2 regions of the Massilia phyllosphaerae genome follow, and region 2 is predicted to be linked to the other one. Evidence: predicted binding sites of a transcription regulator. Region 2 holds the regulator's gene; the other holds the start of a gene.
What was found. Region 2 encodes HrcA, which represses chaperone genes, less so after heat shock. Its sites were predicted from a motif close to TTAGCACTCNNNNNNNNNGAGTGCTAA; they were not measured.

Region 1: groES (co-chaperone GroES) is a predicted target of HrcA. The motif match lies at 2,033-2,059, and genes of this name have one in related genera.

The regions. Positions count from the first base shown of each region.
Region 1 is NZ_JAXSQX010000001.1:748,053-751,618, forward strand. Features, by position in the region: gene groL (chaperonin GroEL) at 1-1,619, opposite strand, end outside; gene groES (co-chaperone GroES) at 1,652-1,942, opposite strand; gene U1H99_RS03250 (hypothetical protein) at 2,318-2,560, shown strand; gene U1H99_RS03255 (cell division protein ZapA) at 2,557-2,868, shown strand; RNA gene ssrS (6S RNA) at 2,913-3,093, shown strand; gene U1H99_RS03265 (EVE domain-containing protein) at 3,158-3,566, shown strand, end outside.
Region 2 is NZ_JAXSQX010000001.1:143,367-146,932, forward strand. Features, by position in the region: gene U1H99_RS00590 (HAD family hydrolase) at 1-658, shown strand, start outside; gene hrcA (heat-inducible transcriptional repressor HrcA) at 763-1,776, shown strand; gene fur (ferric iron uptake transcriptional regulator) at 1,842-2,270, opposite strand; gene U1H99_RS00605 (outer membrane protein assembly factor BamE) at 2,384-2,995, shown strand; gene dapB (4-hydroxy-tetrahydrodipicolinate reductase) at 2,999-3,566, shown strand, end outside.

The DNA of each region.
Region 1 (3,566 bases), 600 kb from region 2:
CCACCCATACCGCCCATGCCGCCCATACCGCCGGCCGGCTTGTCTTCGGCGATCTCGGAGACCATCGCGTCGGTGGTCAGCATCAGGCCGGCGATCGACGCTGCGTTCTGCAGTGCCGAGCGGGTGACCTTGGCCGGGTCCAGCACGCCCATTTCGACCATGTCGCCGTAGGTGCCGTTGGAAGCGTTGTAGCCATGGTTGCCGGTACCGGCCAGCACGGCCGACACGACCACCGACGGCTCTTCACCGGCGTTCTGGACGATCATGCGCAGCGGCTCTTCCATCGCGCGCAGCACGATCTTGATGCCGGCTTCCTGGTCCGGGTTGTCGCCCTGGACGTTGATGGCAGCACGGGCACGCAGCAGGGCCACGCCGCCGCCAGGCACGATGCCTTCTTCGACGGCAGCACGGGTGGCGTGCAGCGCGTCTTCCACGCGGGCTTTCTTTTCTTTCATTTCGACTTCGGTGGCAGCACCGACGCGGATCACGGCAACGCCGCCGGCCAGCTTGGCCACGCGTTCCTGCAGTTTTTCGCGGTCGTAGTCCGAGGTCGCTTCTTCGATCTGGATACGGATCTGCTTGACGCGGCCTTCGATGCCTTCAGCCTGGCCAGCACCGTCGATGATGATGGTGTTTTCCTTGCCGACTTCGATGCGCTTGGCTTGGCCCAGCTCGTTCAGGGTGACTTTTTCCAGGGTCAGGCCGACTTCTTCGGCGATGACCTGGCCACCGGTCAGGATGGCGATGTCTTCCAGCATGGCCTTGCGGCGGTCGCCGAAGCCCGGGGCCTTGACGGCGACGGTCTTCAGGATGCCACGGATGTTGTTGACCACCAGGGTCGCCAGGGCTTCGCCGTCGATGTCTTCGGCGACGATCACCAGCGGACGGCCGGCTTTCGCGACTTGCTCCAGCACCGGCAGCAGGTCACGGATGTTCGAGATCTTCTTGTCGCACAGCAGGACGAACGGGTTCTCGTGAACGGCAACCTGCTTGTCCGGGTTGTTGATGAAGTACGGCGACAGGTAGCCGCGGTCGAATTGCATACCTTCGACGATGTCCAGCTCGTCGTTCAGCGACTTGCCGTCTTCGACGGTGATGACGCCTTCCTTGCCGACTTTTTCCATCGCTTCGGCGATGCGCTCCCCAACGGACGAATCCGAGTTGGCCGAGATGGTGCCGACCTGGGCGATCTCTTTCGAGGTGGTGGTCGGCTTGGCGATTTTCTTCAGTTCTTCGACGGTCGCCGCGACGGCCTTGTCGATGCCGCGCTTCAGGTCCATCGGGTTCATGCCGGCGGCAACGAACTTCATGCCTTCGCGCACGATGGCTTGTGCCAGCACGGTCGCGGTGGTGGTGCCGTCGCCGGCGTTGTCGCTGGTCTTCGAAGCGACTTCCTTGACCATCTGCGCGCCCATGTTCATGAGCTTGTCTTTCAGTTCGATCTCTTTCGCGACCGAGACACCGTCCTTGGTGACGGTCGGGGCGCCGAACGAGCGCTCGAGAACGACGTTGCGGCCTTTCGGGCCCAGGGTGACTTTGACTGCGTTGGCGAGAATGTTCACGCCTTCGACCATCTTGGCGCGTGCTACGTCGCCGAACACTACATCTTTAGCTGCCATTTGTTATTTCTCCGTTCGTAGGATGGACTGGATTACTGGGCCACGACGGCCATGATGTCTTCTTCGCGCATGACCAGCAGCTCTTCGCCATTGACCTTGACGGCCTGGCCCGAGTACTTGCCGAACAGGACGCGGTCGCCGACTTTCACTTCCAGCGGACGGACGTTGCCGTTTTCTTGCACCTTACCGTTGCCCACGGCGAGGACCTCACCCTGGTCCGGCTTTTCGGCTGCGGCATCAGGGATGATCAGGCCGGACGCAGTTTTCGTTTCCTGGTCGAGACGCTTCACGATCACGCGATCGTGCAAGGGGCGAAGGTTCATGCATTACTCCTTAGTTGGTAACTTAATTGGAAAATAAGTATAGTTCTTACGGAAGACCCCGGTTCAGACCAGGGCCGGTGTAAAGAGGTGTTAGCACTCTACACTAACGAGTGCTAATTATAGGGACGATAATTTGCCTTTTCAAGCAGCTATGTTGGCGTTTTAACTGTCTTTTTTGAGAAGGCGCAAGGGAAGATCGGCGCTGTGGCAATGTACCTTTCCACATTTTGGAGCGCAAACCGAAGCTGAGCAGCCGGCTGTGCAGTGGTGTTCGGTAAATGCATAAGCACGGAAGCCTATCATTCTTCGCCTGCGCAGGTGCGCACGCCAGCGAACCCTGTTGACGAAAAAATCGAGTCGGACCTATAGTTATGAATGATTTCCGAATTCCAAGACCTATCCGACAAGATCGACCGGCTCGCGCAGCTGGCGCAGTCGCTGCGCAGCGAGAATTACCTGCTGCGCCAGGCGAATGCGCTGCTGAGCGCCGAGAACGTCGACTTCAAGCACCGGCTGATCGCCGCCCAGCAACGCGTCGAGGCGATGCTGGCCCAGCTCGAGCCGCCGGCGCCCGCCGAACAAGATCCCACCCCTGATGACAGCGAGGCCGCACGATGATCAACCTGGACGTACTGATCATGGGCCAGCCCTACCGCCTGGCCTGCCGCGACGGCGAGCAGAAGACGCTGCGCGAAGCGGTGGCCTACCTGGACGCCAAGATGTGCGCGCTGCGCGATTCGGGGAAGGTCAGGGGCACCGACCGCATCGCGGTAATGGCGGCGCTGTCGGTCGCGGCCGAGTTCCTGTCGGTGAAATCGCCGCAGGGACCGCTGTCGGACATGACCATGATGGAAGTCAAGCAGAAACTGGAATCGATGCACGCGGTGTTGGATAGCGTGCTGGCCCCGCAGGAAAATTTACTCTGAGCCGGATTTCGTTTGACAAGCCGGTGCATCGTAGTAAACTGGCGCCTACCCTGCGGTGTTCGAGATTTGCCATATATTCCTTGAACCATTCAATCGCATAGGTTGCGGAACATTCTCGGTGGGCGTGATCGTCACTTGTTTGACGAACCCGAAATTGAGCTGACTGTGACCACCTTGAGCCGTCAGGTTCGGGATGCCGGCAATAACGGCACAGGCGGGGCTATAATCCGGAGCGGTTGCGACACCCAGGTGCGCAGCCGCTTTTTTATTTGTGCTGGAGTCTGTACGCATGCCTTACTGGCTGATGAAATCCGAACCCGACGAAGTGAGCTTCGACGACGTGCTGGCCGCCCCCGGCCAGACCGTCGCCTGGTTCGGCGTACGCAACTACCAGGCCCGCAATTTCATGCGCGACGGGATGCGGGTCGGCGACGGCATCCTGTTCTACCACTCCAGCTGCGCCGTGCCCGGGGTGGTCGGCATTGCGGTGGTGGCCAGCACACCGTACCCGGACGCCTCCCAGTTCGACGCCGCCAGCCCCTACCACGACCCCAAGGCCACGCCGGAAAACCCGCGCTGGATCTCGGTCGACGTCAAGGCGGTGGCGCAGGGGCGCTACCTGCCGCTGACCGAATTGCGCGGCGTGCCCGAACTCGAGGACATGGTGCTGCTGCAGAAGGGCAGCCGGTTGTCGGTGT
Region 2 (3,566 bases):
GATTTCGCCCGTGATCGTCCAGGCCGAGGAAAGCCTGTTCGCCTGGCTGCGCGAGCACGCGCCGCGCGTGGCCGAGCGCTTCACCATCGACGGCCTGCGTCAGGCGCGCCTGCAACTGCTGGCGCAACAGCCCGAATTCCACCTCGACCTGGGCAAGCTGCGCCGCGCCGGCCTGCATGCGGCGTTCCAGGAAGCGGGCGAGGATGCCGCCAAGGTGGAACTGGCGATGCTGCACTTTTTTGCCGCCCGCAACGCGGTCACGCCCTACGACGACGTGCTACCGGGCCTGTTGCGTTTGCAAGACAAACTGCTGGTCGGTTCGATCTCGAACGGCAATGCGGACTTGAAAGCGATCGGCCTGTCCCATCATTTCAAGGTGTCGGTGGCGGCGCACGAACTGGGCGTGGCCAAGCCGGACGCGGCGATCTTCCTGGAAGCCTGCCGGCAGCTCGGCGTGGCGCCCGAGGATGCGGTGTACGTCGGCGACGACGTGCTGCTCGACGTGCAGGGCGCCCAGCGCGCCGGCCTGCGCGCGGTATGGATGAACCGCACCGGATCGACCAGCCACCTGGAACACGAGGTGGTGCCGGATGCGATCGTGCGCGATTTCGACGAGCTGCTGGCCTGGCTCGAGCACCAACACGCGCACACTAAATAAGGCCGCGATCACTGCACGCCCGGCATGTGAACAGGCATAATGACATCTGAATAACGTACCGCGATGACCTGCAAGCGCGGATTTCTTCCGCCTCGTTCTAAATTATGCAACTCGATAATCGTGCCCAAACCCTGCTGAAAGCCCTGGTCGAGCGCTACATCGCCGATGGCCAGCCGGTCGGTTCGCGCGCGCTGTCGAAGATTTCCGGGCTGGACCTGTCGCCGGCCACGATCCGCAACATCATGGCCGACCTCGAAGAGATGGGCTATGTGGCCAGCCCGCACACCTCGGCCGGGCGCGTCCCCACGCCGCGCGGCTACCGCCTGTTCGTCGACACCCTCCTGACCGTGCGCCAGATCGACGAGAACGCGGTCGAGGCCGGCATGCGCCTGCCGGCGCACCAGCCGCAAAAAGTCATCGCCAACGCGGCGCAGATGCTGTCGTCCTTGTCGCAGTTCGCCGGGGTGGTGCAGAGTCCGCGGCGCGAGTCGATCTTCCAGCAGATCGAATTCCTGCGCCTGTCCGAAAAGCGCATCCTGCTGGTCATCGTCGACCCGCGCGGCGACGTCCAGAACCGCCTGCTGCTGACCGACGTCGATTATTCGCCGGCGCAGCTGACGCAATCGGCCAATTACCTGAACCAGAATTTCGCCGGCCTGACCTTCGACCAGGTGCGCGGCCGCCTCACCGGCGAGCTGCGCCAGCTGCGCGACGACATGGGACAGCTGATGCAGACGGCGGTCGAGGCCGGCAGCGAAGCGATGCAGGAAGGCGAGGGCATGGTCATCGCCGGCGAGCGCAACCTGCTGTCGGTGACCGATCTCTCATCCAACATGAGCTCGCTGCGCCAGATGTTCGAGATGTTCGAGCAAAAGACCGGGCTGATGCAGCTGCTGGACGTGTCCAGCAAGGCCGGCGGCGTGCAGATCTTCATCGGCGGCGAATCCAAGCTGGTGCCGATGGACGAAATGAGCGTGGTGACCGCGCCCTACGAGGTCAACGGCAAGATCGTCGGCACGCTCGGGGTGATCGGGCCGACCCGGATGGCCTACGAGCGCGTGATTCCGATCGTGGACATCACGGCCAAGCTGCTGTCGAACGCGCTCAGCCATTCCTGACTGCAGGCGGCGTAAAAAAACCACCCGGAGGTGGTTTTTTTGCATCTATTTTGTTTCCAGTTATGTCAGTGCCGGTGCGGGCAATCCGTCTTCACGCAATTGCCATAGATTGCCAGCGCGTGTTCGGTAATCTTGAAACCGCGCTCCAGCGCAATCTTTTGCTGGCGCGATTCGATTTCCTCGTCATAGAACTCTTCCACGTGGCCACAGTCTAGACAGACGAGGTGGTCGTGGTGCGAGCCGGCGTTCAGTTCGTAGATCGCCTTGCCGGTTTCGAAGTGGTTGCGGTTCAGAAGTCCGGCCTGCTCGAACTGGGTCAGGACACGATAAACAGTTGCCAAGCCGACATCCATGTTTTCGTTCAGCAGGGTTTTATAGACGTCTTCCGCCGTCAGGTGCCGGACCGCGCTGTTCTGGAAAATTTCGAGGATTTTCAGGCGCGGCAGAGTCGCTTTCAGGCCGCTGGCCTTCAGGTCGGTTGGGTTGTTGCTCATGTTTTGTTACTCGGATATGGGCGGAGTGCTTTATGATATAGCGTTTTCCGAGCGCCCGCTCGATCATTCAGGCCTGGTTTACGAGCTTTCGCTCACTTGTTTTGGGATTAGATATGCGCATCAAGAATGCCGTTTTCCATCGTTTCCACGTGCGCCCAGCGCTCGTGGCAGGTGTCGCCTGCACGGCGCTGCTGCTGTCGGGTTGCGCATCCTGGCGTAACCAGACCAAGCCGGCAGCGCCGGTGAGCACCGCGCCGACCGCGGTCGCCGCCGACGCCGACAAGGCTGCGGCAGCCGCAAACTCCGGTGCCCAGACCACCCGCGTCACCAAGCTGCAGAAATTCCTGTGGGTGTTCTCGCCCTACCGTCCGGACATCCAGCAAGGCAACTTCGTGTCCGAAGAAATGATCAAGCAACTGAAGCCCGGCCAGACCCGCGACCAGGTCAAGTTCGTGCTCGGCACCCCGCTGCTGACCGACACCTTCCACCGCGACCGCTGGGATTACCCGTTCTACCTGGCGCGCGGCAATGGCGAGCTGACCACCAGCCGCGTGACCGTGTATTTCAAGGATGACAAGGTCGACCACTTCGACGGCGGCAACCTGCCGAGCGAGCGCGACTACATCAATCGCCTGATCGGCATCTCGAAGTGGGAGCAGAAGAGCGCGGAAGAAGACATCGACGACATCAAGCGCAAGCAGGAAAAAGCAGCAAAAGGAGAGTAAGGCATGACCCAGTTAAAAATCGCAGTGGCCGGTGCCAGCGGCCGCATGGGCCGCATGCTGATCGAAGCCATCGCCGCCGCACCCGATGCGGTCCTTTCCGGCGCACTCGACCGCGAGGGCTCGCCCTTCATCGGGTCGGATGCCGGCGCCTTTTCGGGCCAACTGACCGGCGTCATCATCCAGTCGGACCTGGACAAGGGCCTGGACGGCGCCGACTACCTGATCGACTTCACCCGCCCGGAAGGCACGCTGCGCCACCTCGAGGTGTGTGCCGAGAAGGGCATCAAGGTCATCATCGGCACCACCGGTTTCGATGACGGAGGCAAGGCCGCGATTCGCGCCGCCGCCGACAAGACCGCGGTCGTGTTCGCGCCGAACATGAGCATCGGCGTGAACGTCACGCTGAAGTTGCTGGAAATGGCTGCGAAGAACTTCGCGGAAGGCTACGACATCGAGATCATCGAAGCCCACCACCGCCACAAGGTCGACGCCCCGTCCGGCACTGCGCTTAAAATGGGCGAAGTGATCGCCGACGCGCTCGGCCGCGACCTGAAGGAATGCGCCGTCTACG